DNA from 2 places in the Streptomyces sp. NPDC008313 genome. Region 1 is predicted to be linked to the other one. Evidence: riboswitches for the same ligand, from Rfam matches in the RefSeq annotation. Region 1 holds a riboswitch; the other holds the start of a gene.
What was found. A riboswitch is a leader RNA that binds a small molecule or an ion and turns the genes downstream of it on or off. The one in region 1 is predicted to bind glycine.
Positions count from the first base shown of each region.

Region 2: linked by a shared signal. The riboswitch ahead of gcvT (glycine cleavage system aminomethyltransferase GcvT) and the one ahead of gcvP (aminomethyl-transferring glycine dehydrogenase) in region 1 are both predicted to bind glycine.

Region 1 is NZ_JBIBFR010000011.1:3,862-18,412, forward strand. Features, by position in the region: gene ACFY93_RS16220 (DUF881 domain-containing protein) at 1-655, shown strand, start outside; gene ACFY93_RS16225 (small basic family protein) at 652-984, shown strand; gene ACFY93_RS16230 (DUF881 domain-containing protein) at 990-1,868, shown strand; gene ACFY93_RS16235 (FHA domain-containing protein) at 1,930-2,904, shown strand; gene ACFY93_RS16240 (MerR family transcriptional regulator) at 2,946-3,689, shown strand; gene ACFY93_RS16245 (bifunctional nuclease family protein) at 3,775-4,248, shown strand; gene ACFY93_RS16250 (MerR family transcriptional regulator) at 4,434-5,108, shown strand; gene ACFY93_RS16255 (DNA polymerase IV) at 5,203-6,705, shown strand; gene ACFY93_RS16260 (PRC-barrel domain-containing protein) at 6,630-6,998, opposite strand; glycine riboswitch at 7,135-7,230, shown strand; gene gcvP (aminomethyl-transferring glycine dehydrogenase) at 7,407-10,292, shown strand; gene ACFY93_RS16270 (DUF5999 family protein) at 10,402-10,608, opposite strand; gene ACFY93_RS16275 (hypothetical protein) at 10,935-11,519, opposite strand; gene ACFY93_RS16280 (hypothetical protein) at 11,766-11,909, opposite strand; gene ACFY93_RS16285 (glutamate-cysteine ligase family protein) at 12,066-13,562, shown strand; gene ACFY93_RS16290 (type II CAAX prenyl endopeptidase Rce1 family protein) at 13,944-14,551, shown strand, end outside.
Region 2 is NZ_JBIBFR010000030.1:23,604-38,154, reverse strand. Features, by position in the region: gene ACFY93_RS30570 (ABC transporter substrate-binding protein) at 1-1,333, opposite strand, end outside; gene ACFY93_RS30565 (ABC transporter permease subunit) at 1,403-2,410, opposite strand; gene ACFY93_RS30560 (enhanced serine sensitivity protein SseB C-terminal domain-containing protein) at 2,753-3,550, opposite strand; gene ACFY93_RS30555 (enhanced serine sensitivity protein SseB C-terminal domain-containing protein) at 3,753-4,520, opposite strand; gene ACFY93_RS30550 (AAA family ATPase) at 4,571-5,275, opposite strand; glycine riboswitch at 5,432-5,537, shown strand; gene gcvT (glycine cleavage system aminomethyltransferase GcvT) at 5,697-6,845, shown strand; gene gcvH (glycine cleavage system protein GcvH) at 7,015-7,392, shown strand; gene glyA (serine hydroxymethyltransferase) at 7,420-8,682, shown strand; gene ACFY93_RS30530 (L-serine ammonia-lyase) at 8,964-10,331, shown strand; gene ACFY93_RS30525 (zinc ribbon domain-containing protein YjdM) at 10,447-10,806, shown strand; gene ACFY93_RS30520 (metalloregulator ArsR/SmtB family transcription factor) at 11,023-11,364, shown strand; gene ACFY93_RS30515 (SulP family inorganic anion transporter) at 11,361-13,094, shown strand; gene ACFY93_RS30510 (hypothetical protein) at 13,091-13,282, shown strand; gene ACFY93_RS30505 (ATP-binding protein) at 13,282-13,707, shown strand; gene ACFY93_RS30500 (STAS domain-containing protein) at 13,743-14,156, shown strand; gene ACFY93_RS30495 (metalloregulator ArsR/SmtB family transcription factor) at 14,360-14,551, shown strand, end outside.

The DNA.
Region 1 (14,551 bases):
CGCGGCTCCCGTGGTCGCCAAGGAGCGCGAGGAGCTCATCGACCGCATCGAGAGCGAGACGGCGGCGGCGGACAAGCTCGAGGGCCGTGTCGACACCCTGCGTGACGACGTCGGCGCACGGCAGCGCGAAGCGCTGAAGAAGGACGGGGACGGCGGCCGGACCGATCTGGTGGGCATTCTGTCGGGGGCCGTCGAAGTGCACGGCCCCGGTGTCGAGCTCGTCGTGGACGACGCCAAGGAGGCCGACGAGGGCGGGGACGGGGATCCCCGGGAAACCTCCGGCTTCTCGGACACCGGCCGTGTCCGCGACCGTGACATGCAGCGCGTCGTCAACGGGCTGTGGGAGTCGGGCGCCGAGGCCGTGTCGATCAACGGCCAGCGGCTGACGGCACTGTCGGCGATCCGGGCCGCGGGCGACGCGATACTGGTCGACAACAAGCCGCTGGTGCCGCCCTACACGGTGCTCGCGGTGGGGGACGGCCAGAAGCTGCGCACCAGGTTCCAGAACACCGCCGACGGGCAGTACCTGGCGGCCCTGCACGAGAACTTCCGGATCAGGACCAGCATCACCGCCCGGGACGACGTCCGGCTGCCCGCGGCACCGAGTGTGATCGTACGCATAGCAGAACCGAGCACAGAGAAGGGCACATCGTGATCGCCGTACTGGGCCTCGTCGTGGGAGTCGTGGCCGGCCTCTTGGTCCGGCCCGAGGTTCCGGCAGTGGTGGAGCCTTATCTGCCGATCGCCGTCGTCGCGGCACTCGACGCCGTGTTCGGAGGGCTGCGCGCCATGCTCGACGGCATCTTCGACGACAAGGTCTTCGTGGTGTCCTTCCTGTCCAACGTGGTCGTGGCCGCGCTGATCGTCTTCCTGGGCGACAAGCTGGGTGTCGGCGCCCAGCTGTCCACGGGTGTGGTGGTCGTCCTGGGCATCCGCATCTTCTCCAACGCCGCGGCGATCCGTCGGCACGTGTTCCGGGCGTGAGGCCGATGAGCGACGAGAACGACAACGAGAGCGCCGGCAGCCCTCTGCGCAGGGAACTGCCGGAGGAGGTCCGGGCCCCGGCTGCCGAACCGGGCGCGGCGGACGGCCCCGGGCCGTCCGGTGCCCCGGAACCGGCCGGTGCCGGTGGGGCGGGGTCCGGGCTGACCGGACGCCAGCGGCTCGTGAAGGGGCTGTGGCCACCGCGGGTGACCCGCGCCCAACTCATCGTGGCACTGCTGCTGTTCGGCCTCGGTTTCGGGCTCGCGGTCCAGGTGGCCTCGAACAGTGACAGCGGCAGCGCCCTGCGTGGCGCCCGCCAGGAGGATCTCGTCCGCATCCTCGATGAACTCGACGACCGCACACAGCGTCTTGAAGACGAGAAGCAAGGCCTTGAGGACCAGCGCGCCGAGCTGGAGAACAGCTCGGACCAGGCCGAGGAGGCGCGCAAGCAGACGGTCGAGAAGGAGAAGCAACTCGGCATTCTGGCGGGCACGGTGGCGGCCCAGGGCCCGGGGATCACAGTGACGATCGACGACACGAAGGGGACGGTCGAGGCGGACATGCTGCTCGACGCGATCCAGGAGCTGCGTGCGGCCGGTGCCGAGGCGATCCAGGTGAACGGCGTGCGAGTGGTCGCCGACACGTTCCTGACGGATTCGGGCGGCCGGGTGAAGGTCGACGGGAACAAGATCAGCCAGCCGTACCGTTTCAAGGTCATCGGCAAGCCGCAGGACCTGGAGCCGGCGCTCAACATCCCCGGGGGTGTGGTGCAGACTCTGGAGAAGGAGCAGGCCACCGTCACGGTGGAGCGGTCGACGAAGATCGTTGTGGACGCCTTGCGAGCCGCGGAGCGGCCTGACTACGCTCGGTCGTCCTCCCAGTGAACGCGGGGTGCATGGGGGTTGCCCGGCTAGGGCAGGAGGTTGCGGGGGGTCGGCGCACCGAATGGGTGGTGCGTGGTGGAAACTGTCTGGTGGATACGGACGTTGTGAGGGTGTCCGGGTCGACCGGTGTGGTCATTCAGGGTTCGTCCTGCCCCACGGGCGGGTCTGTTTCGGTCAAGGGGAATCGCCCGTGAAGTTGTTTGCGAAGTTGTTCGGCAAGAGCGCACGAGAGGGCAGCGACAACGCTACGGCCCGCCATCGCGCCCCGCGTCAGGGAGACGTGGAGGGGCAGGGCGGCGAGCGTCCGCTGTTCCGGGACCAGGTGGCGGGTCCGGGCGGTGACCTGCCCGGTGGACAGGGCGCGCCGTCTGTTGACCCTGCCCAGTCCGGCCGCATAGGTTTCGGGGAACCGTCAACCTCAAGTACGGGTGGAGGGTTTGCCCCCGACCCGTACGCGTCCCATGCCCCTGGTGGGCAGCCGCGGCAGGAGGATCCGTCCATGTCGGTCCTGGTGTGTACGAGGTGCGGTAACCGCAACGCGCAGGCCAGCCGGTTCTGCTCCAACTGCGGAGCGCCGTTGCGGGCCGGTGCGACCCCCGAGCGTCCGTCCGAGACGACGTCCACGATCTCCATCTCGGGCCTGGAGGCCTACGACGCCGAGGCGACGGGCCAGACGCCGTCGCCCGCGCTCTCGCCGGAGGCCCAGGCCGCCGTCGACGCGCTGCCGATCGGCTCGGCTCTGCTGGTGGTGCGCCGCGGTCCCAACTCGGGCAGCCGGTTCCTGCTGGACGGCGAGCTGACCACGGCGGGGCGCCATCCGCAGAGCGACATCTTCCTGGACGACGTGACCGTGTCGCGGCGCCATGTGGAGTTCCGCCGCGGTGCGGACGGGGCCTTCACGGTCGCCGACGTCGGCAGCCTCAACGGTACGTACGTCAACCGGGAGCGGATCGACTCGGTTCCGCTGTCGAACGGCGACGAGGTGCAGATCGGCAAGTACCGGCTGGTGTTCTACGCGAGCCAGCGCGGCATCTGACCCGTCCGGATCTCCGTCCGGGGGACCCCCAGGGAAGGTCCATGCTTCATACACCGAGCGGCGGTGCCGGAAGCGGTACCGCCGCCGCGGACAGTGGGCTGATGAGCATCGGCACGGTGCTGGGCGTGCTGCGCGACGAGTTCCCCGAAGTGACGATCTCCAAGATCCGCTTCCTGGAGTCGGAGCAACTCGTCGAGCCGCGGCGGACCGCCTCGGGCTACCGCAAGTTCAGTTCCCAGGACGTCGAGCGCCTCGCCCTCGTCCTGAGGATGCAGCGGGACCACTATCTGCCGTTGAAGGTGATCCGCGAGCACCTGGACGCGCTGGAGCGTGGTGAGCCGGTGCGGCTGCCGCCCCTGGGGCGCAGGAGCGACGGGAGCGCCGGCGAACCGCTGGAGGGATCCGAGGAGCCGACCGCGGCGCGTGTGGGCCGTGACGAGCTGCTCGCCGCCGCCGAGATCGGCGAACCGGAACTCGCCGAGTGGGAGTCGTACGGGCTCATCAGCCCGTTGCCGGACGGCGCCTACGACGCGGAGGCGGTCACCGTCGCCGCGCTCGTCGTGGAGCTGGGGCGGTTCGGGATCGAGCCGCGCCACCTGCGGGTGATGAAGGCGGCCGCCGACCGGGAGGCGGGGCTCGTCGACCAGGTCGTGGCCCCTCTGCGGCGCCATCGCAATCCGCAGACCAGGGCACACGCGGAGGCCCGCACGAAGGAGCTTGCCGGACTCGCGGTGAAACTGCACGCCGCGCTGGTGCAGACGGCCCTGGGGGTGCGGCTGCCGTGACCCGGCGCACTCGCCGGACTGCGGATCGTCCACCCGTTCTGTGCCCGACTACCCAAACGTCCCGAGCACGGCCTAGGGTTGCTGTGTGAACGAGCTCGATGTCGTAGGTGTCCGGGTCGAGATGCCCTCCAACCAACCGATCGTGCTCCTGCGTGAAGTGGGAGGCGACCGCTACCTCCCCATCTGGATCGGACCGGGGGAGGCCACGGCGATCGCTTTCGCACAGCAGGGCATGGCACCCCCGCGGCCGCTGACCCACGACCTGTTCAAGGACGTGCTGGAGGCCGTCGGTCAGGAACTCACCGAAGTGCGCATCACGGATCTGCGTGAGGGCGTCTTCTACGCGGAGCTGGTGTTCGCCAGCGGAGTTGAGGTGAGCGCGCGGCCGTCCGACGCCATAGCGCTGGCGCTGCGCACCGGGACGCCGATCTTCGGCAGTGACGGTGTGCTCGACGACGCCGGTATCGCGATCCCGGACGAGCAGGAGGACGAGGTGGAGAAGTTCCGCGAGTTCCTCGACCAGATCTCGCCCGAGGACTTCGGCACCAACAGCCAGTGAGCGTCGTCCCGCCGGCGACGTGACGTTCGGCACGGCGGACCACAACCGGCCACCCTTTCCCCGCCTGAGCGCTGGGGAAACCACCCCTAGGGTGATTATCACTCGGCGTGCCGAGTGTGGCGATCGTTGACGCACCCCGGGTGACTGCCTACGGTCGAGAAGGCAGGTCAAGGACGGAGGTCGGCGTGAGAAGCAGCGGCGACGGTACGGCTGGGAGCGCCCCCGGACTGGATCCGGGGGAGGGCGGTCCGTACCCTCCCTCAAGCTCTCGGCTCCGCTCGAGCAGGGGGTACGCGCACCACGGCAGCGCTGCCGATCACGTTCCGCAGCGGCCGACGGCAGTGCCCGGCGGGGGCGAGGACACCTCCGAGAAGGTGGGGTACCGAGGCCCGACGGCGTGCGCGGCGGCCGGCATCACCTACCGGCAGCTCGACTACTGGGCCCGCACCGGCCTCGTCGAACCGAGCGTGCGGTCGGCCTGCGGGTCGGGGACGCAGCGGCTGTACAGCTTCCGCGACGTCGTCGTCCTCAAGATCGTCAAGCGGCTGCTGGACACCGGGGTGTCACTGCAGAACATCCGCACCACCGTCCAGCATCTGCGCGGGAGAGTTCTGCGTGATCTGGAGCGGATGACGCTGATGAGCGACGGAGCGACGGTCTACGAGTGCTCGTCGTCCGATGAGGTGCACGCCCTGCTGCAGGGCGGTCAGGGTGTGTTCGGGATCGCCGTGGGCGTGGTCTGGCGGGACGTCGAGGGCGCCCTGTCGCACCTGCACTCGGAGCGCGTGGACACCGGCGAGACGCTGGTCGGGAACAATCCCATGGACGAGCTGGCGCGGCGGCGCAACCGCGCCGTCTGACGCCCGGAGGACCGCACGACGGCCCCGGCTTCCCCGGCCGCCACGGCGGCGGGAGCCGGGGCCGTTGTCAGTGGTGTAGGGCAGCATCGGACCTGTGAGAACCGCGCCCACGATCATGCACCTCGACATGGATGCCTTCTTCGCGGCGGCGGAGCAGGCGTCCAAGCCGAGCCTGCGCGGGAAAGCGGTGGTCGTCGGCGGGCTCGGCCCGCGTGGCGTGGTGGCGACCGCGTCGTACGAGGCACGGGTGTTCGGGGTGCACTCGGCGATGCCGATGGCCCAGGCCCGCCGTCTGGCACCGAACGCGGCGTATCTGGTGCCTCGCTTCGGGCTCTACCGCGAGATCAGCGAGCAGGTGATGGGGCTGCTGAGAGAGCTCTCCCCGCTGGTGGAGCCGTTGAGCCTGGACGAAGCGTTCGTGGACCTGGAGGCCGGAGGGAGCGCCTGGGACGCCGCCTCGGCGCGGCTGGCCGGAGCGAAGCTCCGCGCGGACATCCGCGCGGTGACGGGGCTGACCGGCTCGGTGGGGCTCGCCGCCTCCAAGATGCTCGCGAAGATCGGCTCCGAGCAGGCGAAACCGGACGGCCTCGTCCTGATAGAGCCGGGGACCGAGCGCGCGCTGCTCGGTCCGATGTCCGTGCGCACCCTGCCGGGCGTCGGGCCCGCGACGGGGGACCATCTGCGGCGGGGCGGCATCACCACCGTCGAGGAGATCGCCGAGGCGGGCGAGGACGAGCTGGTGCGGCTGGTGGGGAAGGCCCACGGGCACGCCCTGTACGCGATGGCGCTCGCCCAGGACGAGCGGCCCGTGGTGGCGGAGCGGGACAGCAAGTCCGTGTCGGTGGAGGACACCTACGACGTCGACATCCACGACCGTGTGCGGGTCCGCGTGGAGGTGCAGCGGCTCGCGGACCGGTGCGTGGGGCGGCTGCGGGGCACGGGACGGTCGGGACGGACCGTGGTGCTCAAGGTGCGGCGGTACGACTTCTCCACGCTGACCCGTTCGGAGACGCTGAGGGGACCGACGGACGATCCGGCGGTGGTGCGGGAGGCTGCCGCGCGGCTGCTGGAGGCGGTGGACACGACCGGGGGCGTGCGGCTGCTCGGGGTCGGCGTCACGGGGCTGGCCGACTACACGCAGGAGGACCTGTTCGCGCAGGCCGCTGCGGCGGAGGAGCGTGCCGGGGCCGAGAAGGACGCGGGGAGCGAACCGGTCGGTGACGCCCCGGCCGCGGGGCCGGCCGGGGCACCGGCGGAGCCGGCCGAGCGGAGATGGCCCGCGGGTCACGATGTGCGCCACGCGGAGTGGGGGCACGGGTGGGTGCAGGGCAGCGGGGTCGGGCGGGTCACGGTCCGCTTCGAGACGCCGTACTCGGCGCCCGGCCGTGTGCGGACGTTCCGGACGGACGACCCTCAGCTGGAGCCGGCGGATCCGTTGCCGCTGGTGGACCCGGCCGCCGCCGCCGAGCCCGGCCCCGCGACGGCGCGGCCCGCGGACCGGGCCGCGGACCAGGCCGCGGATCAGGTCTCGCCGCTGCCCGCCAGCCGACCGAAGTCGCGGTCCGGCGGGGGAGGGGAGGCGACGTCCAGCCCGTAGTGGTGGTAGAGCTGGAGCTCCTGCTCGGGTGAGAGATGGCGGCCCACACCGAAGTCGGGGGCGTCCTTGATCAGGGCCCGGTCGAAGGGAATGCGCAACGCGCCCTCGACCAGCTCGCTCGGCTCCAGCGGCACGAAGGCGTCCCTGCTGAACAGACCGGTCCGTATCGCCGCCCACTCCGGGGCGCCGGTCGCGTCGTCGAGGTAGACCTCGTCGATCGTGCCGATCTTGGTGCCGTTGCGGTCGAACGCCCTGCGGCCGATCAGGCTCCGCGGATCGATGTCGGTCTGCACGGTCCCTCCACAAGGTCGCCCGTCGTCACTGCGTCACTGCGTGCATCGTGCCTAGTCACTACAAAAGGGCACATCCCGTGAGGCGGCCACTCGAGGACTCGTGCTCCCTCCCCGCTGGTAGGCTGGCGATGGCCGCTGACCCCGTGCGGGAGAGTCCTCCGGAAGACACCGGAGGCGCCGAAGGAGCAAATCCTCCCCGGAATCTCTCAGGCTCACGTACCGCATGGACGAGGTCACTCTGGAAAGCAGAGCGGGTGTCGACGGCTTCCGCTCTCACCGACGGTGAAAACCGGCACGCCCCAGGGCGGACCGGTGAAGCTCTCAGGTTGATATGACAGAGGGGGAGGCCGTCGGGGTACCCGTGCCGTGGTGCCCCTCGAAGGTCGTATCGACCAGGAGGCCTCCTCAATGACCGCCAGTCGCATTCCGCTCTCCGAGCTCGAACAGGGAATCCCCTTCGAGCAGCGTCACATAGGCCCCGACTCCGAGGCCCGGGCGAAGATGCTCGCGCAGGTCGGTTACGGCTCGCTCGACGAGCTGACGGCCGCCGCGGTGCCGGACGTCATCAAGAACGCCGACGCCCTGGACCTGCCCGGTGCGCGCACGGAGGCCGAGGTGCTCGCCGAACTGCGCGAGCTCGCCGACCGCAACGAGGTCCTCGGCTCCATGATCGGGCTCGGCTACTACGGGACCTTCACGCCCCCGGTGATCCTGCGCAACGTCATGGAGAACCCGGCCTGGTACACGGCGTACACGCCCTACCAGCCGGAGATCTCGCAGGGCCGCCTGGAGGCGCTGCTGAACTTCCAGACCGTCGTCGCCGAGCTGACCGGCCTGCCGACCTCGGGCGCCTCGCTGCTCGACGAGGGCACCGCGGCCGCCGAGGCCATGGCGCTGTCCCGGCGGATGGGCAAGAACAAGAAGGGCCTCTTCCTCGTCGACGCGGACGCCCTGCCCCAGACGATCGCGGTGATACAGACCCGCGCGGAGCCGGCCGGTGTCGAGGTCGTCGTCGCCGACCTCAGCGACGGGATCCCGGCGGGGATCGCCGAGCGTGAGATCAACGGTGTGCTGGTCCAGTACCCCGGTGCCTCCGGTGCCGTACGCGACCTGAAGCCCCTCGTCGACCAGGCGCACGAGCTCGGCGCGGTCGTCACCGTCGCCGCCGACCTGCTCGCGCTCACGCTGCTGACCTCGCCCGGCGAGCTCGGCGCCGACATCGCGGTCGGCACGACGCAGCGCTTCGGCGTCCCGATGGGCTTCGGCGGCCCGCACGCCGGATACATGGCGGTCCGCGAGACCTTCGCGCGCAGTCTTCCGGGCCGGCTGGTGGGCGTCTCCGTCGACGTGGACGGCAACAAGGCCTACCGCCTCGCCCTGCAGACCCGTGAGCAGCACATCCGGCGCGAGAAGGCCACCAGCAACATCTGCACCGCGCAGGTGCTGCTCGCCGTCATGGCCGGCATGTACGCCGTCTACCACGGCCCCGAGGGACTGCGCACGATCGCTCGCCGCACCCACCGCTACGCCACCGTCCTCGCCGAGGGGCTGCGGGCCGGCGGGGCCGAGGTGGTGCACGGCGCCTACTTCGACACGCTGACCGTTCGGGTGCCCGGCAAGGCCGCCGAGATCGTCGCCGCCGCGCGCCGGGGCGGGGTCAACCTCCACCTCGCCGACGCCGGCCACGTGTCGATCGCCTGTGACGAGACGACCACGCGGGCGCGGCTGACCGCCGTCTGGGACGCGTTCGGCGTCGACGGCGACATCGAGGCGCTGGACGGGGCGGCGGCGGACGCGCTGCCCGCGGCGCTGCTGCGGACCGACGAGTACCTCACCCACCCGGTCTTCCACCAGTACCGCTCCGAGACGGCGATGCTGCGCTACCTGCGCAGGCTCTCCGACCGGGACTACGCGCTCGACCGCGGCATGATCCCGCTGGGCTCCTGCACGATGAAGCTCAACGCGACCACCGAGATGGAGCCGGTCACCTGGCCCGAGTTCGGCTCGCTGCACCCCTTCGCGCCCGCCGAGCAGGCCCAGGGCTACCTCACGCTCATCCGTGAGCTGGAGGAGCGCCTCGCCGAGGTCACCGGCTACGACAACGTGTCGCTGCAGCCCAACGCCGGTTCGCAGGGCGAGCTGGCCGGTCTTCTCGCCGTCCGCGGGTACCACCGCGCGAACGGCGACGAACAGCGCACCGTCTGCCTGATCCCGTCCTCGGCGCACGGGACGAACGCCGCGAGCGCCGTGATGGCCGGGATGAAGGTCGTCGTCGTGAAGACCGCGGACGACGGCGAGATCGACGTCGAGGACCTGCGGGCCAAGATCGAGCGGCACCGCGACGAGCTCGCCGTGCTGATGATCACGTACCCCTCGACGCACGGTGTCTTCGAGGAGCACGTCGCCGACATCTGCGCCCAGGTGCACGAGGTGGGCGGCCAGGTCTACGTCGACGGCGCCAACCTGAACGCGCTGGTCGGCCTCGCCAAGCCGGGCCACTTCGGCGGCGACGTCTCCCACCTGAACCTGCACAAGACCTTCTGCATCCCGCACGGCGGCGGCGGCCCGGGTGTCGGCCCGGTCGGTGTCCGCGCCCACCTCGCCCCGTACCTGCCGAACCACCCGCTGCAGCCCGCCGCCGGGCCGGAGACGGGCGTCGGCCCGATCTCGGCCGCGCCGTGGGGTTCCGCGGGGATCCTGCCGATCTCGTGGGCGTACGTGCGTCTCATGGGCGGCGAGGGCCTCAAGCGGGCCACGCAGGTGGCCGTGCTGTCGGCGAACTACGTCGCCAAGCGCCTGGAGCCGCACTACCCGGTGCTCTACACGGGCCCCGGCGGGCTGGTGGCGCACGAGTGCATCATCGACCTGCGCCCGCTCTCCAAGGCGACCGGCGTCAGCGTCGACGACATCGCCAAGCGCCTGATCGACTACGGCTTCCACGCGCCGACCATGTCGTTCCCGGTGGCCGGCACCCTGATGATCGAGCCGACCGAGTCCGAGGACCTCGGTGAGCTCGACCGGTTCTGCGACGCGATGATCGCGATCCGTGCCGAGATCGAGAGGGTCGGCGCGGGCGAGTGGCCGGCGGACGACAACCCGCTGCGGAACGCGCCGCACACCGCGGCGTCGCTGGGCGGCGAGTGGACGCACGCCTACAGCCGCGAGGACGCCGTCTTCCCGGCCGGGGTCTCGGCCGCCGACAAGTACTGGCCGCCGGTGCGCCGCATCGACCAGGCCTTCGGCGACCGGAACCTGGTCTGTTCCTGCCCGCCGCTGGACGCTTACGACGAGTAGTCGCGTACGGACATGCGTCGGGGCCGGTTCGGAGGAGTGTCTCCGGGCCGGCCCCTCGTCTGTCAGGGCGGCCGCGGCCGCCCTCGGTGGTGAGTGGTGCGCGGACGGCTCAGGCCGCCGTCATCACCGTGTCGGCGCCCAGCGGACGGTGCGGGGCGATGATCTGCCCGTCCGGCAGGAGCTCACCGGTGTCCTCGAAGATCAGAACGCCGTTGCACAGCAGGCTCCAGCCCTGCTCCGGGTGGTGTGCCACGAGGACAGCGGCTTCCCGGTCGGCGGAGTCGGCTGAGGGACACGGTGGTTGGTGCTGGCACATGGGTGGGATCTCTCGCTGGGTGGTGATGTGAGTGATGGCTGTGGTGTCTGTCCTGCGGCTTGATGTACTCATGCCGCCCCCCGTTTGTGTGTGTGGTCAGGACCCAGTGTTGCCCTACGGGCGTCAATCCGCAGGGATTTGGCAGCAGCGCTTCTCACAGGTTGATGACGCGTCACCCACGCGGACGGTTCAGTGCAACTGCACTGTCCCTTCGGGTGGTTCGGCGTGGCCGTATGGGACTGGTCCGGGCGCCGGCGTGCCCCGCGGCCGGCGGGCGGCGGCGGGGCACGGGTGTGCGGCGGCGGGGGTGCGGTGCGGGCCGGGTGTCAGGCGGGCGAGCTGAGCAGGGGCGCGGGGGTGAGCCGCAGCGTCAGGACCGGCAGCAGGTCGGCGACACGGTGCGGACGGTGGGAGGCGATGCCCGGAGGCGCCGGGGCGAGCGGCACCAGGAGGTCCGTGGCGGCGGGATGGCCGGTGTCCCCGTCCGCCGTGAGGTCGCCGTGCAGCCAGAGCGTGAGCATGTAGAGCTCGGGTACGGACAGCAGACGGGCCTGGTAGGGCTGCTGCACGCTCTCCGCCTGACGCAGGGCGCGCTCGGTCGCGGCGATGTACGGCCCCTCGAAGAAGCGGGAGAAGGCCCAGCCGTCGGGCGTCAGCACGGTCTCCGCGGCGGCCACCGCGCGGTCGCCCGAGCGGATGAGGAAGCGCCATCCGGCCAGCCGGGTGGTCGGCGTCCCCGCCGGAGTGGCCTGGTCCAGGACGTGGACCGGCAGGGGGAGATCGGGCGTGCAGGGTCCCTGTGCGGTCCGCAGGGAGGGTGTGCGGGCCTCACTGACCGCGGTGGGGGAACCGAGAGCGGTGAGGACGGTGCGGAGGGCGGGCGCGGGAGCCGGCGGGACAAGCAGGGGCATGGTGGATCGCCTCTCAATTCGACAGGCACAGTGGCGCGAGGGCGGGGGCGGACGGCGCTGTCAGCTCTCGAGGTCAGAGGTGGCGGGGCCGGACCCTGCCATCAAGGTGATGCCTGCCGCACGTCGACTCGACGCCAGGACCCACGACCGCGAGCGCCAACTCTCTGCCTCGTTCGGCAAGTTTATACGACAGGTGTTCACATGGTGTTTCAGCTACCCGTCGTCAATATGAAGAACAAGGCGTTATCAGGTCGGCAAAACGAAGGGTTTCATCCCGATTCCGGACGGGTACTCGGCGATGACCTCGGAATATGCCGCCGATGCGGTCGGCCGATTGTCGTCGGCGTTTTTCACGAGGCCGCAGTGAGCTGAAACTGCGTGGTGCTTCATGCCCGGTGAATGTGCCTGGAGCCTGTCCGGTCCAGGGTAGCGGCCGGCGGGCAGTCCGGGGGGCGTTATGGATCGCGTTTGGGGGGCATCATCCTCCGTGACCGTGGACATCAGCGGCCGGAGTGTCGGCCTGCCCATCCGAGGAAGGACACTTCGATGGGGGAAAAGGTCGTGGCAGGGCCGTTCGACCTGTCCGATCGCCGGCGTTACCGCGAGAAGCTCCAGCAGTGTCTGACGGGGCTGGCGCGGCTGCTGGACGAGCAGCGGTTCGATCGGCCCAGGAATCTGATGGGCCTGGAGATCGAGTTGAATCTGGCGGGTCCGGACGGCATGCCGAGAATGATGAACGGACAAGTACTGGAGCGCATAGCCAGTCAGGATTTCCAGACAGAACTCGCCATGTTCAACCTGGAAGTCAACATCGCTCCCCACCGATTGGGCGGCCGCGTTTTCGACCGGCTCGCCGAGGAGTTGCGCACGTCACTGGCGTACGCCCACCGGAAAGCGAAGGAGCTCGACGCCGGAATCGTGATGATCGGCATTCTGCCGACCCTCGGCAGGGACGACCTGGTCTCCTCGAACCTGTCCGACGTCGACCGCTACACCCTGCTCAACGACCAGATCGTGGCCGCCCGCGGCGAGGACTTCAAACTCGACATCGACGGCGTCGAACGGCTGGTCTGTACGTCGAAGTCCATCGCCCCGGAGGCGGCCTGCACCTCGGTGCAGCTCCACCTCCAGGTCACTCCCGGGCGTTTCGCGGACGTGTGGAACGCGGCGCAGGCGGTCACGGCCGTGCAGGTCGCCCTCGGCGCCAACTCCCCGTTCCTCTTCGGTCACGAGCTGTGGCGCGAGTCGCGGCCCCCGCTGTTCCAGCAGTCCACCGACACCCGGCCGCCGGAGCTCCAGGCGCAGGGAGTGCGGCCGCGGACCTGGTTCGGCGAGCGGTGGATCACCTCGGCGCACGACCTGTTCGAGGAGAACCTGCGCTACTACCCGGCGCTGCTGCCCATCTGCGACGAAGAGGACCCGCTGAAGGTGCTCGACGAGGGAGGCGTCCCGCAGCTCTCCGAACTCGTCCTGCACAACGGGACGGTGTACCGCTGGAACCGGCCCGTGTACGGGATCGCCGAGGGCGCGCCGCACCTGCGTGTCGAGAACCGCGTCCTGCCCGCGGGACCCACGGTCACCGATGTGGTCGCCAACGCCGCCTTCTACTACGGGGTGGTCCGCGCCCTCGCCGAGGACGCGCGGCCCGTGTGGACGAGGCTGCCGTTCGAGGCGGCCGAGGCCAACTTCGACGCCGCCTGCCGGTACGGGATCGACGCGCGCCTCGAGTGGCCGCGCCGGGGCCGGTACGCGGGGACCGCGCAGGTGGACGCCGTGCACCTGGTGCGCGACGAGCTGCTGCCGCTGGCCGCGGCGGGGCTGGACGCCTGGGGCATCGAGCCCGCCGACCGGGACTTCTACCTCGGAGTGATCGAGGAGGGGTGCCGCCGCCGGACGAACGGCGCGAGCTGGCAGGCCGCGACCTTCCACCGGGCGCTGGAGAAGGGTCTCGACCGCGAGGCCGCCCTGGCCGCGACGACCCGGCGCTACAGCGAGCTGTCGCGGCTGGGGGAGCCCGTGCACACCTGGCCGGTGGGGCTGTAGGAGCCCGTGCCGCTGGGGTGAGGGCGGCACACCTTCTTCTCGGCATCTCCCGGACGACGCCCGGAGGGTCCCGCCGGGCGAGTGGGTGAGCGGCCCGACGCCGGGGGGCTGTGGGCCGAAGCTCAGGGTGCCTCGGCCGGGCCGCTGTCGTGGTCGCCCGCGCGCCGAGCGGCGCGCCCGTCACCGGGGGCCGGTGCCGTCCGTGACGGGCGCGTCGGGCATGCTGTGACCTCCCCGCGGTGTCGCCCCGTCGCCTCGCCGGCCTGTCGCACGCGATCGTCGTCGTCGTCACGCGTCACGTCGTCACGCGTCACGTCGCCGAGTCGTCGGAGAGCCGGACCGGCGGGGCGGTGGTGCGGGACTACTCAGCGGGAGGCAGCAGTGCAGGCGGAGCCGGGGCCGGCGGGCGCATCCCTTCCGGTGAAGCGGTCCCCACGGCAGATCCTCCGTGACGAGACGATCCTCGTGCTGGCCCTCTCGCTCGGCGCGAGCGGGGTGTCGGCGCTGATCAGCTTCGTCGGGTCGGTCACCGAACCGGGCGGGCTCAAGGACCAGGCGGCGACCCTCAACGCGTCGGCGGCTCCGGGGCGCCCCTGGCTCGACCTGGCCTGGCAACTCTTCGGCATCGCCTCGGCGCTGGTGCCCGTGGCGCTGGTCGCGCACTTCCTGGTGCGCGAGGGAGAGGGGCTGCGCACGCTCGGGTTCGACCGTACGCGGCCGTGGTCCGACCTCGGCCGTGGCGCCGCGCTCGCGGCGGTGATCGGCAGCACCGGCATCGCGTTCTACCTGGCGGCCCGGGGCCTCGGGTTCAACCTCACCGTGGTGCCCGAGGCCCTGCCCGACGTGTGGTGGAAGTACCCGGTGCTGATCCTCTCCGCGATCCAGAACGCGGTCCTCGAAGAGGTGATCGTCGTCGGGTATCTGCTCCGCCGCCTCGACCGACTGGGCTGGAGCCCGGGCACCGCTCTGGTGGCGAGTTCGGTGCTGCG
Region 2 (14,551 bases), on a different contig from region 1:
GCATCGACTCGGCCGTGGCCACCTCGACGGGCTTGTTGTTGCGGACCGCGATGGTGGTCTTGAAGCCGCTCGGCTTGCCGCAGGCCTTGAGCTCTTCCTTGGCCTTGGCGATGTTGGCGGCGCCGTCGTTCTTGGCGATGCCGTACGGGTCGTACTTCTGGCCCTCGGAGCCCGGGACGGACGGCGGGAGCATGTTGGTGCCGATGTCACCACCGGCGACCGGGCCACCGCGGGCGGTCTGCAGGGACTTGTGGTCGGCCCCGTAGATCACGGCCTTGCGGCAGTGCTCGTTGTCGAACGGCTTGACCGTCTGCGGGAAGACCGCGTACCGGATGTAGCCGGAGACCGGGTTGTCCAGGTTGCCCTTGTGCTGCTTCAGGGCGGTGGTGCGGCCCTGCGGCGAGAGACCGGTCTGCGCGAGGTCCAGGTCGTAGTCGCCGGCGAGCAGGCGCTGGTCCAGGTCGTTGGCGTTGGTGAAGAACTTGATCGAGATCTTGTCCGGCAGCGCCTTGCGGACCGGGTCCGAGGACTGCTTCCACTCGGTGTTGCGGACCAGCTTGAGTTCCTTGCCCGGGCTGTAGGACTGGAACTTGTACGGGCCCGAGGAGAACGGGTGCAGACCGTACTTGGACTTGGTGTCCTTGTCCTGGCGGACCGGCGAGGCCGAGGCCAGCGCGAGCATGTCCTCGAAGTCCGAGTTCGCCTTCGGGAGCTTGAAGACGATGGTCTTGTCGTCGGGCGTCTGGATGGCCTTCAGACCGAGGTGGTCCTTGGACTTGTCCTTGTAGGGGCCCTTGTACTCGCCCTTGGGGTCGAGGATGTCCTTCAGGTAGACCGGACCGCCGGCGAGGACGTCCTGCGCCCACTGGCGCTCGATGCCGTACTTGATGTCCTTGGAGGTGACGGGCTTGCCGTCCTCCCAGGTCACGTCGTCACGCAGGGTGTACGTGTAGGTCTTGCCGTCGTCCGTGACCTTGGCGAGGCCGGTGGCGAGGTCCGGGGTGATCTCGGCTCCCGCGGGGCCGGCCTCGGCCTTGCCCGTGACGAGCGTGCGGCTGTAGTAGCGCATGAAGTTCCACGCGAAGCCGTAGTAGCCGCGCGTGGTGTCCCACGAGTCGGCGTCCTGCGTACCGGCGAACTTCAGCTCGCCGCCCTTCTTGGCAGACGCGTTGGCGACCTTGTTGTTCGCGGCGTTGAAGCCGGCCGCGCCGTTCTTCGAACCGCCGTCGCCCTTGTCGTCGCCGCCGCACGCCGCCGTGGACAGCAATGCCGCGACCACGGCAGCGGCGGCCACAGCCTGCTTACGGCGCCTTGTGGCGCGTTGGGTAGTCACGATCTCGGATCCTCCGAAATGATGGAAACGGCCGGCGGATGAGTACACCAGCCCTGGGGGTACGGCAGTTCAGCGGGAAGCCTTCGGGTCCAGCGCGTCACGCACGCCGTCACCGAAGAGATTGAAGGCGAGCACGGTGACGAAGATCGCCACACCCGGGATCACCATGTACATGGGGTCCGAGGAGTAGTAGTCGATCGCCGAGGACAGCATCTGGCCCCAGGACGCCGTGGGGGGCTTGACGCCCACGCCCAGGAAGCTGAGCGCGGCCTCGGTGAGGATGTTCGTGGGGATCATCATCGTCGCGTACACGATGATGGGCGCGATCAGGTTGGGCAGCAGTTCCTTGAACAGGATGTAGAACCGCCCGGCGCCCAGGCTGCGCGCCGCCTCCACGTACTCGCGCTCGCGCAGCGAGAGAGTCTGGCCGCGGACCACGCGGCCGACATAGGGCCAACCGAAGAAGCCGATCACCAGGATCATCACGAACAGACGGACGCCGGTGCCGGTGAGGCCCAGCATCTCGTTCGGCATGACGGACACCAGCGCGATGATGAAGAGCAGCTGCGGGAAGGCGAGCAGACCGTCCATCACCCGGCTGATCAGCGCGTCGATCCAGCCGCCGAAGAAGCCGGCCAGGATTCCGAGGACGGTACCGAGGACGACGGCGACCAGGGCGGACAGGAAGCCGACCAGGAGCGAGACCCGGGCACCGTAGATGATGCGGGCGAACACGTCGCGGCCGCTGACCGGTTCGACACCGAAAAGGTGGTCGCCGCTGATGCCGCCCAGGGAGCCCGTGGGCGTCGAGAACAGCGGGTCGATCAGTTCCTCGTGGTGCGACTCGGGGTCCTGGCCGATCAGGTTCGCGATCACCGGAGCGAGGATCGCGATCAGGATCAGCACGAGCACGACGACGCCGCCGCTCAGGGCGAGCTTGTCCCGCTTGAGGCGCTCCCAGGCGATCCGGCCGAGTGAACGCCCCTGAACCGCCTTCGCGTCGGCGGTGCTGACCGCCGCTTCCTCGGCCGGGCTCGGAGCCGCTTCCGCGGTCGGCTCGTGCAGTGGTGCCGTCATCTGGCAGGGACCCCTCTCAACCGGCGGTAGCCGGCCCACACATGCCGCTGTAGCGGCGTGATCAGTCCGTCGTACACAGGGGCGAACAACCCCTTGTTGCGGGAGTCTTCAACGCGTTGGCGATCTGTTGCCAGACTTGACGGGGAATGGATGCGTAAACGTGATGCTGTCTGCAGGGTTCCGTTATCCGGACGGCGGGTAACGGGGGGCGGACACGGGCAATCGGTGCCCAACCAGGCACTAGGCCCCTTTTACCGCTCATCGCGCCCGATTCGGACATGCTGTCGTTGTCCCCGCGGAAGCGCAGGTCACCGGCGTGCGGCCGGTGCTTCGGGAGCCGGGTCAGTAGGCCCGCGGCTGCGGGTATCCGTAACCGCCGGCCGCCGGGGCCTGCACCGGGGAGCCGTGCGCCTCACGGTCGTAGAAGGGTCGCGCGTGGGCCCGGAGCCACATCGCCACCGGGTCGTACTCGTCGGACATCGCGACGGTCGACACGGGCAGCCCGTCCGGGACGGCGCCGATGGACTGCTGCATCATCCCCCGCACGGAGTCGACGGCGGCCGGGGACGTCTCGTACACGTCGAGCCCGATGGCCAGGTACGGCGCGCCGAGCGCGGGCTGCACCCAGGCGCGGCGCAGCGTGCGCACGGCGGGGGTGCGGTGCGCGTTCTGCGTGAGCAGGGCGTAGAACTGCGGGATCTCGATGCCGGGTTCGGAGAGCCTGAGCGGGCCCGCGGGCTGGCGCTCCATGCCCTCGGCGATCCGGCGCAGGTCCAGCCAGGGGATGCCGACCCCGCCGCCGGGGGCGTGCGGGTTCAGCCAGAGGCCGTAGTGGTCGGGGTAGAGGGTGCGGGCGACGTCGAGGCCGTCGACCACCTCGTACGAGCGGCTCCAGCCGCTGGCCGAGAGCTCCTGGGCGGAGGTGACGCAGGGGGCGTACCCGAGGCCCTCGACGTCCATGTGCCCGTACTGGGCGTCGGGTGAGCCGGCCTGGCCGTGCCAGAGCAGCATCCAGACCTGGCCCGCCGACGGGGTCGCGAGCGCCCGCAGGAGCGCCTCGTAGGCGTCGTAACGCCCGGGCGTCACCTGGCGCAGCATGTGCTCGACCTGACCGGCCGCGGCCGTGCCCGACGCGCTCACCCTCAACCGCCCCTCGGAGAAGAAATCACGTGAACCCACCCCATATGCCCTGGTGTCACCGGACCCCGTATCGACTTTCCGTCAACACCTCGACCAGGACATGGAACCAGCTTAAGCGTCGATCCTGACAGCAACTTGACGCGCGGTGTCGCACGTCCGTGTGGCCCCGGGCGGGTGTGCCCGAAGCGGCCGCCCCGGCACGTCAGTACTGCCGCTGGTAGAAGGGGCGCACCTGGGCCCGCATCCAGTCGCCGACCGGGTCCTGGGCGGCGTCGAGGAAGACCATGTTCACCGGGCGGTCGACCGGGACGCGGCCCAGCGCCCGGCCGAGGGCGTCCAGCGGGAGCGTGCGGACGCCGGCCTCCCAGGAGGACAGCTCGACGCCGATGAACAGCACGGGGTCGGCGCCCTCGACGGAGGCCAGGCAGCGGCGGGCGCTCAGCACGGTCCCGGTGGTCTCGAACTCGGCGGAGGCGGCGGACAGGAAGTCCACCGGGTCGTCCTGCCAGTCCGGTTCGGACAGGACGACCCGGCCGCCGCTCGCGGGCCCGTCCAGCGGGGTGCGCCCGGCCCGGCACAGCTCGGCGACGGCGGGCGGCGGCAGCGGCACGCCGACCACGCCGTCCGGGTTCACGGCCAGGCCGACCTGCGGGGGCAGTCCGCGCGCGAACTCGACGGCGGGCGCGACGGTGAACGACATGTGGCTGCCCGCGACGCCGCGGAACTGCTCCTCGGAGCTGAAGACGGGCACGTACGCCTGGCCCTCGATCTCCATCGTGGGAAGGTCGAGGGGGCCGCTGTGCGGGCCCCCGCCGGCCGGCAGCGGGATCCAGAGGAGGCTGCGGCCGAGGACCTCCACGATCCGGGCGCCCGCCGAGGGGACGCCGAGGGAGGCGGACAGCACCTCCTCCAGTTCGTTGCCGGGCCATCCGCCGTGCGGACGGGGGTGTGCCTGTGCCGGGATGTCCATCTGCCTACCACCTGCTCGGGACCGCTGTACGCCTGGTGCGGCTGGAAACCCTAACGGGTGCCGCCGAACTCGATCCGGCGCAGTACGTCCGCCGCCGCCCGGTCGATGAGGACGGCCGAGCCGCAGCCGTCCGGCAGGTCGCCCTTCTCGACGGAGCGCAGCAGCCGCGCCCAGGCGCCGCGGTGCCGTGCGAACGCGTACCGGGTCACGCCCCGGCCGCGCTCGCGCTGGCCCCGGAGTGCGGCGTCCGGGGTGACGTCGAGGAGGAGCAGGTGCAGCGCGCCGCCCCGGCGGCGGGCCTCGCGGGCCAGCCAGCGGCGCACCCAGGCCTGAGTGCCGCAGTCGTGCACGACGACGGCCGTGCCGCGGCGCAGCGCCCGGCGCAGGCCGGCGTAGTGCGCGAGGCGGACGAGCGGGCGGTAGACGGCGTACGGGAGGAACCGCGGGGCGCGGCCGTCCCAGCGGTCGCGGGTGTCCTGGGAGTCGATGCCGACGCCTCGTACGGCCCGGCGCATCAGGGTCGACTTGCCGCTGCCGGGGAGCCCGGTGACGGCGACGATGTCGTGGGCGCCGAAGTACAGCCCGTGCGGGCTGCGCCCGGAGCGCTGCCTGAGGTCGCGGACGACGGCCGTCGGGAGGGGACCGCACGCCCGGGTGACGGGGGCGGTCCGCTCGGGCAGCGCGGCGCCCCGGGCCGCCTCGGGCACTGCGAGGCCCGAAGCCGTCGCGTACGACGTGGTCCTCTTCACCGTGATCGTCCTCCCCCTCGGGTCCAAAGTCCCGTCCCCATCGAGTGTAAAGAAAAGGTAATGGGCCTGGCCTCCTGTTTCCGTCCGTGTCCTGCCACAGGCTGGTTACAGGACACCGGGGGCGCGTGCAATGATGTGCGCGCCAACTGCATACCGGCCGCTTGAATCCGCGCGGGAGAGTTCCCGGTGATCGTCAGTGATCCCCCGGGGCGCCGAAGGAGCAAGTCCCTCCCTTGAATCTCTCAGGCCCCGATACCGCGCGGGCGAGGCACATCTGAAAAGCGGGCCGCCCAGCGGTGGCCCCACCCAAGGTGCAAGTCATGACCACCGGTTCGCCGGGTCGTGGTGAACCTCTCAGGTTCCGATGACAGATGGGGAGGACAGCCTCGCCGTCCTGCCTTGCCGTCATGCCTTGGGAGCCCCACCGATGAGCAGTTCCGATCCCTCTGTACCCGTGCCCCGCCGCACGGCACTCGACGCCCTGCACCGTTCGCTGGGTGCGACGATGACCGACTTCGCCGGCTGGGACATGCCGCTGCGGTACGGCAGCGAGCGCGACGAGCACCTCGCCGTCCGCACCAGGGCCGGTCTCTTCGACCTGTCGCACATGGGCGAGATCACCGTGACCGGCCCGGACGCCGCCGCCCTGCTGAACTTCGCGCTGGTCGGCAACATCGGCTCGGTCGGTGTCGGCCGCGCCCGCTACACCATGATCTGCCGCGCCGACGGCGGCATCCTCGACGACCTGATCGTCTACCGGCTCGCCGAGACCGAGGCCGGGTCCTCTCACTTCATGGTCGTCGCCAACGCCTCGAACGCGCAGACGGTGCTGGACGCGCTGACCGAGCGTGCCGAGGGCTTCGACGCCGAGGTGCGCGACGACCGCGACGCGTACTCCCTGATCGCGGTCCAGGGGCCCGAGTCCCCCGGCATCCTGAAGTCGCTGACCGACGCCGACCTGGACGGCCTGAAGTACTACGCGGGCCTGCCCGGCACGGTCGCGGGCGTCCCCGCCCTGATCGCCCGCACCGGCTACACCGGCGAGGACGGCTTCGAGCTGTTCGTCGCGCCCGGTGACGCCGTGCGGCTGTGGGAGGCGCTGACCGAGGCGGGCGCCGGGGCCGGCCTGGTCCCCTGCGGGCTGTCGTGCCGCGACACGCTGCGCCTGGAGGCCGGCATGCCGCTGTACGGGCACGAGCTGACGACGTCGCTCACCCCGTTCGACGCCGGTCTCGGCCGGGTCGTGAAGTTCGAGAAGGAGGGCGACTTCGTGGGCCGCGAGGCGCTCGCGAAGGCCGCCGAGCGGGCCGCGGAGAACCCTCCGCGGGTGCTCGTCGGGCTGGTGGCCGAGGGCCGCCGCGTCCCGCGCGCCGGGTACCAGGTCGTCATCGGCGGCACGGTGGTCGGCGAGGTCACGTCCGGAGCGCCGTCGCCGACGCTCGGCCGGCCGATCGCGATGGCGTACGTCGACGCCGCGCACTCCGCGCCGGGCACGGCCGGGGTCGGTGTGGACATCCGGGGTACCCACGAGCCGTACGAGGTCGTGGCGCTGCCCTTCTACAAGCGCCGGAAGTGATCCCGGCGGCACCCGGCCCGCTCCCGGGGCCGGCGGCCGCAATCGGCCCGCACGGGTCCGCGGGAGGTGTTTCCGGCCATGCCGGAAGGCGCCCACTCCCCGGCTTTCACCCCTTTGTCACCAGTCCCCCGTTCGTCATCACTCCACCGCGTACAGGAGAATCCAGGCCATGAGCAACCCCCAGCAGCTGCGCTACAGCAAGGAGCACGAGTGGGTGTCGGTCGCCGAGGACGGCGTCTCGACGGTCGGCATCACGGAGTTCGCGGCCAACGCGCTCGGTGACGTCGTCTACGCCCAGCTCCCGGAGGTCGGTGACACGGTGACCGCGGGCGAGACCTGCGGCGAGCTGGAGTCGACCAAGTCCGTCAGCGACCTGTACGCACCGGTCGACGGTGAGGTCACCGAGATCAACGAGGACGTGGTCAACGACCCGTCGCTGGTGAACTCCGCGCCCTTCGAGGGCGGCTGGCTGTTCAAGGTGCGCGTCTCGGAGGAGCCGAAGGACCTGCTCTCCGCGGACGAGTACTCCGAGTTCTCCGGCTCCTAGTCTCCGGCTTCTAAGGACTTCCGACTGATGTCGCTTCTCAACACATCCCTGCACGAGCTGGACCCGGACGTCGCCGCCGCCGTCGACGCCGAGCTGCACCGCCAGCAGTCCACCCTGGAGATGATCGCCTCGGAGAACTTCGCTCCGGTGGCGGTCATGGAGGCCCAGGGCTCGGTCCTCACCAACAAGTACGCCGAGGGCTACCCCGGCCGCCGCTACTACGGCGGCTGCGAGCACGTCGACGTGGTCGAGCAGATCGCGATCGACCGGGTGAAGGCGCTGTTCGGCGCCGAGCACGCCAACGTGCAGCCGCACTCGGGCGCCCAGGCCAACGCGGCGGCGATGTTCGCGCTGCTGAAGCCCGGCGACACGATCATGGGTCTGAACCTCGCCCACGGCGGGCACCTGACCCACGGCATGAAGATCAACTTCTCCGGCAAGCTGTACAACGTGGTCGCCTACCACGTGGACGAGAAGTCCGGCCAGGTCGACATGGCCGAGGTCGAGAAGCTCGCCAAGGAGTCGAAGCCGAAGCTGATCGTGGCCGGCTGGTCGGCGTACCCGCGTCAGCTGGACTTCGCCGCGTTCCGCCGCGTCGCGGACGAGGTCGGCGCGTACCTGATGGTCGACATGGCCCACTTCGCCGGCCTGGTCGCCGCGGGTCTGCACCCGAACCCGGTGCCGCACGCCCACGTGGTCACCACCACGACGCACAAGACGCTGGGCGGCCCGCGCGGCGGCGTGATCCTCTCGACGGCCGAGCTGGCCAAGAAGATCAACTCCGCCGTCTTCCCCGGTCAGCAGGGCGGACCGCTGGAGCACGTGATCGCCGCGAAGGCCGTGTCCTTCAAGGTCGCCGCCACCGACGACTTCCGCGAGCGCCAGCAGCGCACACTGGACGGCGCCCGCATCCTGGCCGAGCGCCTGGTCCGGGACGACGTGCGGGCCGTGGGCGTGGACGTGCTGTCCGGCGGCACGGACGTGCACCTGGTCCTGGTCGACCTGCGGAACTCCGAGCTGGACGGACAGCAGGCCGAGGACCGTCTCCACGAGGTCGGCATCACCGTCAACCGGAACGCGATCCCGAACGACCCGCGTCCCCCGATGGTCACCTCCGGGCTGCGCATCGGCACGCCCGCCCTGGCGACGCGCGGATTCCGGACCGAGGACTTCGCCGAGGTCGCGGACATCATCGCCGAGGCGCTGAAGCCGTCGTACGACGCGGACGCGCTCAAGGCCCGGGTCTCGGCCCTGGCGGACAAGCACCCGCTGTACCCCGGCCTGAAGTAGTTCCGGGCGGGCGGTCACGGTCATGTCGCATTTCATGCGATCACCGTGATTTCGTACGAACGGGTACGGTCGCGTACCCTTCCGTACGTACCACCCGTCACGGGCCGCGCGCCGCGCGCCCGTCCGGGCATCCGGGGCACCGCGCACACTGGGAGGTGAGCGTGGTGCCCCGTGGCGTGTACCGCCCCGGCCCGGTCCCGTCCCCGCACCCCCGTTCCCCGCACCGCCCTCCGCACCACCGGCCGACAACGGCGTCGGCCGAAACCCTTAGGAGTCACCCCGTGGCCATCTCGGTCTTCGACCTGTTCTCGATCGGCATCGGCCCGTCCAGCTCCCATACGGTGGGCCCGATGCGTGCCGCGCGCATGTTCGCCCACCGGCTGCGCAACGAGGACCTGCTGACCCCGACCGCCTCCATACGCGCCGAGCTGTACGGCTCCCTGGGCGCGACCGGCCACGGGCACGGCACCCCGAAGGCGGTGCTGCTCGGCCTGGAGGGCGAGTCTCCCCGGACCGTCGACGTCGAGGGGGCCGACCAGCGCGTCGAGTCGATCCGCGCCCACAGCCGCCTCAGCCTCCTCGGCTCCCACGAGATCGACTTCTCCTTCGACGACGACCTGATCCTGCACCGCCGCAAGGCCCTGCCCTACCACGCCAACGGCATGACGCTCCTCGCGTACGACGCCGCCGGCGAGACGCTGCTGGAGAAGACCTACTACTCGGTGGGCGGCGGTTTCGTCGTCGACGAGGAAGCGGTGGGCGCCGACCGGATCAAGCTCGACGACACGGTCCTGAAGTACCCCTTCCGCACGGGCGACGAGCTGCTGCGCCTGACCCGGGAGACGGGTCTGTCGATCTCCGCGCTGATGCTGGAGAACGAGCGGGCCTGGCGCACCGAGGAGGAGATCCGCGAGGGCCTCCTGGAGATCTGGCGGGTGATGCAGGCGTGCGTGTCGCGCGGCATGTCGCGCGAGGGCATCCTGCCCGGCGGCCTGAAGGTCCGCCGCCGCGCCGCCGTCTCCGCCCGCCAGCTGCGCGCCGAGGGCGAGCCGCTGGCCCACGCCATGGAGTGGATCACGCTCTACGCGATGGCGGTGAACGAGGAGAACGCGGCGGGCGGCCGGGTCGTCACCGCCCCCACCAACGGCGCGGCCGGCATCATCCCGGCGGTCCTGCACTACTACGTCAACTTCGTGCCGGGCGCCGACGAGGAGGGCGTGATCCGGTTCCTGCTCGCCGCGGGCGCCATCGGCATGCTCTTCAAGGAGAACGCGTCCATCTCCGGCGCCGAGGTCGGCTGCCAGGGAGAGGTCGGCTCGGCCTGCTCGATGGCGGCCGGCGCCCTCGCCGAGGTCCTCGGCGGCAGCCCCGAGCAGGTGGAGAACGCCGCCGAGATCGGCATGGAGCACAACCTGGGCCTCACCTGCGACCCGGTGGGCGGCCTCGTCCAGATCCCCTGCATCGAGCGCAACGGCATGGCCGCCGTGAAGGCCGTCACCGCCGCGAAGATGTCCATGCGCGGCGACGGCTCCCACAAGGTGTCCCTCGACAAGGTCATCAAGACGATGAAGGAGACCGGCGCCGACATGAGCGTCAAGTACAAGGAGACCGCCCGGGGCGGGCTCGCGGTGAACATCATCGAGTGCTGAGGAAGTAGGCCCTGACCAGCGCGTTCCCTTCTTCGGCGCTGTCAGGGCCTTCCCTGCTCAGGCGGCGGGAAGTGGTCGCGTCGGGACAGAGGCCGAAGGACGTTACGCTGACCGGATGACCGAGAATCTTCCTCCCTGTCCGAAGTGCTCCTGTGAGTACACCTACGGGATGAACGCCCTCGCGGTGTGCCCGGAGTGCGGGCACGAATGGGTGCCCGGAGAGAGCAGCGCGCAGAGTGCCGACGCCGCCGGAGAGCGGGTCGTCAAGGACGCTGTCGGCAACGTGCTGAGTGACGGCGACACGGTGACGGTCGTCAAGACGCTCAAGGTGAAGGGAAGCCCCTCGGGGATCAAGGCCGGGACCAAGGTCCGCAACATCCGGCTGGTCGACGGGGCCGACGGCCACGACATCGACTGCAAGGTCGACGGGTTCGGAGCGATGCAGCTCAAGTCCGGCGTGGTCAAAAAGGCCTGACCCACGACCGGCGGCCGGCTTCCTCCGACCGGTCCCCGCTTCCCCTCCGGCCCACCGCCCCGCCCCTGGGTGAGATCTTCTTTCCAGTCGTCGGATGCCGAATTGCAAAACTTCGCAATTGGTTAGATGCTTAGTTCGCTGTGCCCGTAGGTAGCCGCGGGCACAGCACCTGCCACCCCCCGGGGGCGGGCGTCCGAAGTGGGAAGTCGAGGGGTCGTGTCGGTTCCGCTGTATCAGGCCAAGGCCGAGTTCTTCCGGATGCTGGGACATCCCGTGCGGATACGGGTGCTGGAGCTGCTGCAGGACGGACCGATGCCGGTACGAGATCTTCTGGCCGCCATCGAGGTGGAGCCCTCCGGCCTGTCGCAGCAGCTCGCGGTGCTGCGCCGGTCGGGCATCGTCACTTCCCGGCGCGAGGGCTCGACGGTGGTCTACGCACTCGCCAGTGGGGACGTCGCCGACCTCATGCGGGCCGCGCGCCGCATCCTCACCGAGATGCTGGCCGGGCGGAACGAGCTGCTGGCCGAGCTGCGGGATGCCGAGGTCACCGCGCGATGAGAATCCCGCTCGGCCGAGTGAGGGCCCGGCTCATCGCATTGCTGCCCAGCGGTACCGATCTGCTGGAAGCACGTCGCGACCCGCGCCGGGACCTGCTGGCCGGCCTCACGGTGGCGGTCGTCGCGCTACCGCTCGCACTCGGTTTCGGCGTCTCCTCCGGGCTCGGCGCCGAGGCCGGGCTGGCCACCGCCGTCGTGGCCGGCGCGCTCGCCGCGGTCTTCGGCGGTTCGAATCTGCAGGTGTCCGGCCCGACGGGCGCGATGACCGTGGTGCTGGTGCCGATCGTCGCCGAGCACGGGCCGTCCGGGGTGCTCACGGTGGGGCTGATGGCGGGTGTGCTGCTCGTCGCGCTTGCCCTGCTGAGGGCGGGCACGTACATGCAGTACGTGCCCGCGCCGGTGGTGGAGGGCTTCACGCTCGGCATCGCCTGCGTGATCGGACTGCAGCAGGTCCCGAACGCGCTCGGGGTGCCCAAGCCGGACGGCGACCGCGTGCTGATCGTCACCTGGCGGGCGCTGGAGGAGTTCGCGAAGAACCCGAACTGGACCGCCGCCGCCTTCGCCCTGGCGGTCGCCGCCGTCATGCTGATCGGCGCCAGGTGGCGGCCCACGATCCCCTTCTCCATCGTCGCGGTGACCGGCGCGACCGTCGTGGCGCAGGCCGCGGGGCTGGACGCGGCGAAGCCGATCGGCGCCCTGCCGTCCGGCCTGCCCGCGCCGTCGCTCGGCTTCCTCGACCCGGGCACGCTCGGCTCGCTGCTCGCCCCGGCGATCGCGGTGGCGGCGCTGGCCGCCCTGGAGTCCCTGCTGTCGGCCTCGGTGGCCGACGGCATGACGGTGGGCCAGATCCACGACCCGGACCGCGAGCTGTTCGGGCAGGGGCTGGCCAACATCGCGGCGCCGCTGTTCGGCGGGGTGCCCGCGACCGGCGCCATCGCGCGCACCGCGGTCAACGTCCGTACCGGCGCCGGGTCCCGGCTGGCGGCGCTCTCCCACGCCGTGGTCCTGGCCGTCATCGTCTTCGCCGCCGCGCCGCTCGTCTCGAAGATCCCGCTGGCCGCGCTCGCCGGCGTGCTGCTGGCCACCGCGGTCCGTATGGTCGAGGTCGGCTCGCTGCGGGCGATGGCGAGGGCGACCCGCTCCGACGCGCTGATACTCGTGCTGACCGCCGTTGCGACCCTCGCCCTCGATCTCGTCTATGCCGTGATCATCGGCCTGGTGGTCGCGGGTGCCCTGGCGCTGCGCGCGGTGGCCGGGCAGGCCCGCCTGGACCAGGTCCCGCTCGACCGGGGCGACCACAGCGCCGAGGAGCACGCGCTGCTCGCCGAGCACATCGTCGCCTACCGCATCGACGGGCCGCTGTTCTTCGCCGCCGCCCACCGCTTCCTGCTGGAGCTGGCCGAGGTGGCCGAAGTCCGCGTCGTCATCCTGCGCATGTCCCGGGTGACGACCATCGACGCCACCGGCGCCCTGGTTCTCAAGGACGTGGTCGAGAAGCTCAACCGGCGCGGCATCGTCGTCATGGCCTCCGGGATACGTGCCGGCCAGCGGCAGGTCCTGGACTCGGTGGGCGCGCTGGAACTCCTGTGCCTGGAAGGGCGCGAGTACGCCACCACGCCCGAGGCGATCCAGGGCGCCCGCATCCACCTGGAGGGCGCCGGTGTCCTGCCGGCTCTCCCCGCCCGGACGTCCCGGTCCGTCAGCGGCGAAACAGAGGAAACCGTCGGATGAGCACTCCACCCGCATCCCCGCTCATCATCGAGGTCTCCGGCGCGGAGGCCCTGTGGCTGCTGGAGGCCGGCGCGATGAGACGCCTGGTGTGCCCGCGGCGGGACCTCACGGTCGTCCGGCCCGGCCGACTGCCGCGCCCGCGTTCCAGGACCGTGAGCGGATTCCGTCCCGCCCGCGCGGAGGCGTGATGAGCACCCGGCTCGAAGCCCTGCCCCACCGGCATGTGCTGACGCTGCCCACGATGCCCGCCGCGGTACGAACGGCCCGGGAGACCGCCGAACAGGCCCTGGCCGAGTGGGGCATCAACCCGCACCATCCCACCGTCGGCCCGGCCCTGCTGATCCTCGGCGAGCTCGTCACCAACAGCGTCCGGCATGCCGCCGTGACCTCTCCGCAGGTGACCGTGATCTACGCGGCGGGCGAGGACTGTCTGGCCTTCGCGGTCCATGACCGCCACCCCTACCAGCCGGCCCTGCACGCGTCGGTCATCGGCACCGGGACGGGCGGCCTGGCCACCGTCATGGAGCTCACCCTCGGCCTGGGCGGCACCGCCGTCGTCCGCAGCGACGCCGACGGCGAGGGCAAGAGCATCTGGATCACCCTCCCCCTGTGACCCGACAGGCGGACCGCGCAAGGAAGTTGACGACCATGACCATCGAGTGGCGCTACACCGTCGAGCAGGACCTCGGCGTCCTGTCCGTCTCCGGATACCTCGGCCTGGACGCCGTGCACCGCTTCGCGGGTGCCGTCGGCTGGGTGGTGGGACGCGGGAGCGGACCGGTCATCGTCGACCTGACCGCACTGCGCAGCTGGTCGGCCGAAGGACAGTTGGCCATCATCGAGGCCGCGCGCCGTCTGGCGGAAGCAGGCCGCGGCCTGGAGCTGGCCGCGATCCCGGCAGACGGCTCCCTCGTCCCCGGCGGGGACTGTCCGCACATCCCCGTGCACGCCGCCCTGGCCGGCGCGCTCGCGGCACACCGCACACCGCACGGTGAGCCGCCGGAGGGCCGCACCGAGTGGCGGACGGCAGGGTGGCCGAGCGGAGACGTCGCGGGAGAGTGACCCCGCCGGGTTCGGCCGGGGGCGAAGACGCATTGTCGAGGCCATCACCGCTGATCCCGGACGGTCCGGCTCTCGTGCGAGGATTCGGCGTGGCCGTCGCGGCAGGCGAGGATGGGCCGCATGTGTGTGACGAGTGGGTGGATGCGATGCACCGGGGACCGGCCGCTACGGCCGTGCCGCTCCGCCGGGGAGGGGACGGCACGATGAGTACGCCGCTGTACCAGCTGAAGGCCGAGTTCTTCAAGACGATCGGTCATCCCGCGCGCATCCGGGTCCTGGAGCTGCTGAGCGAGCGCGAGCACGCGGTCGCCGAGATGCTGCCCGAGGTGGGCATCGAGCCGGCCCATCTGTCCCAGCAGCTCGCCGTGCTGCGCCGGGCCAACCTGGTGGTCACC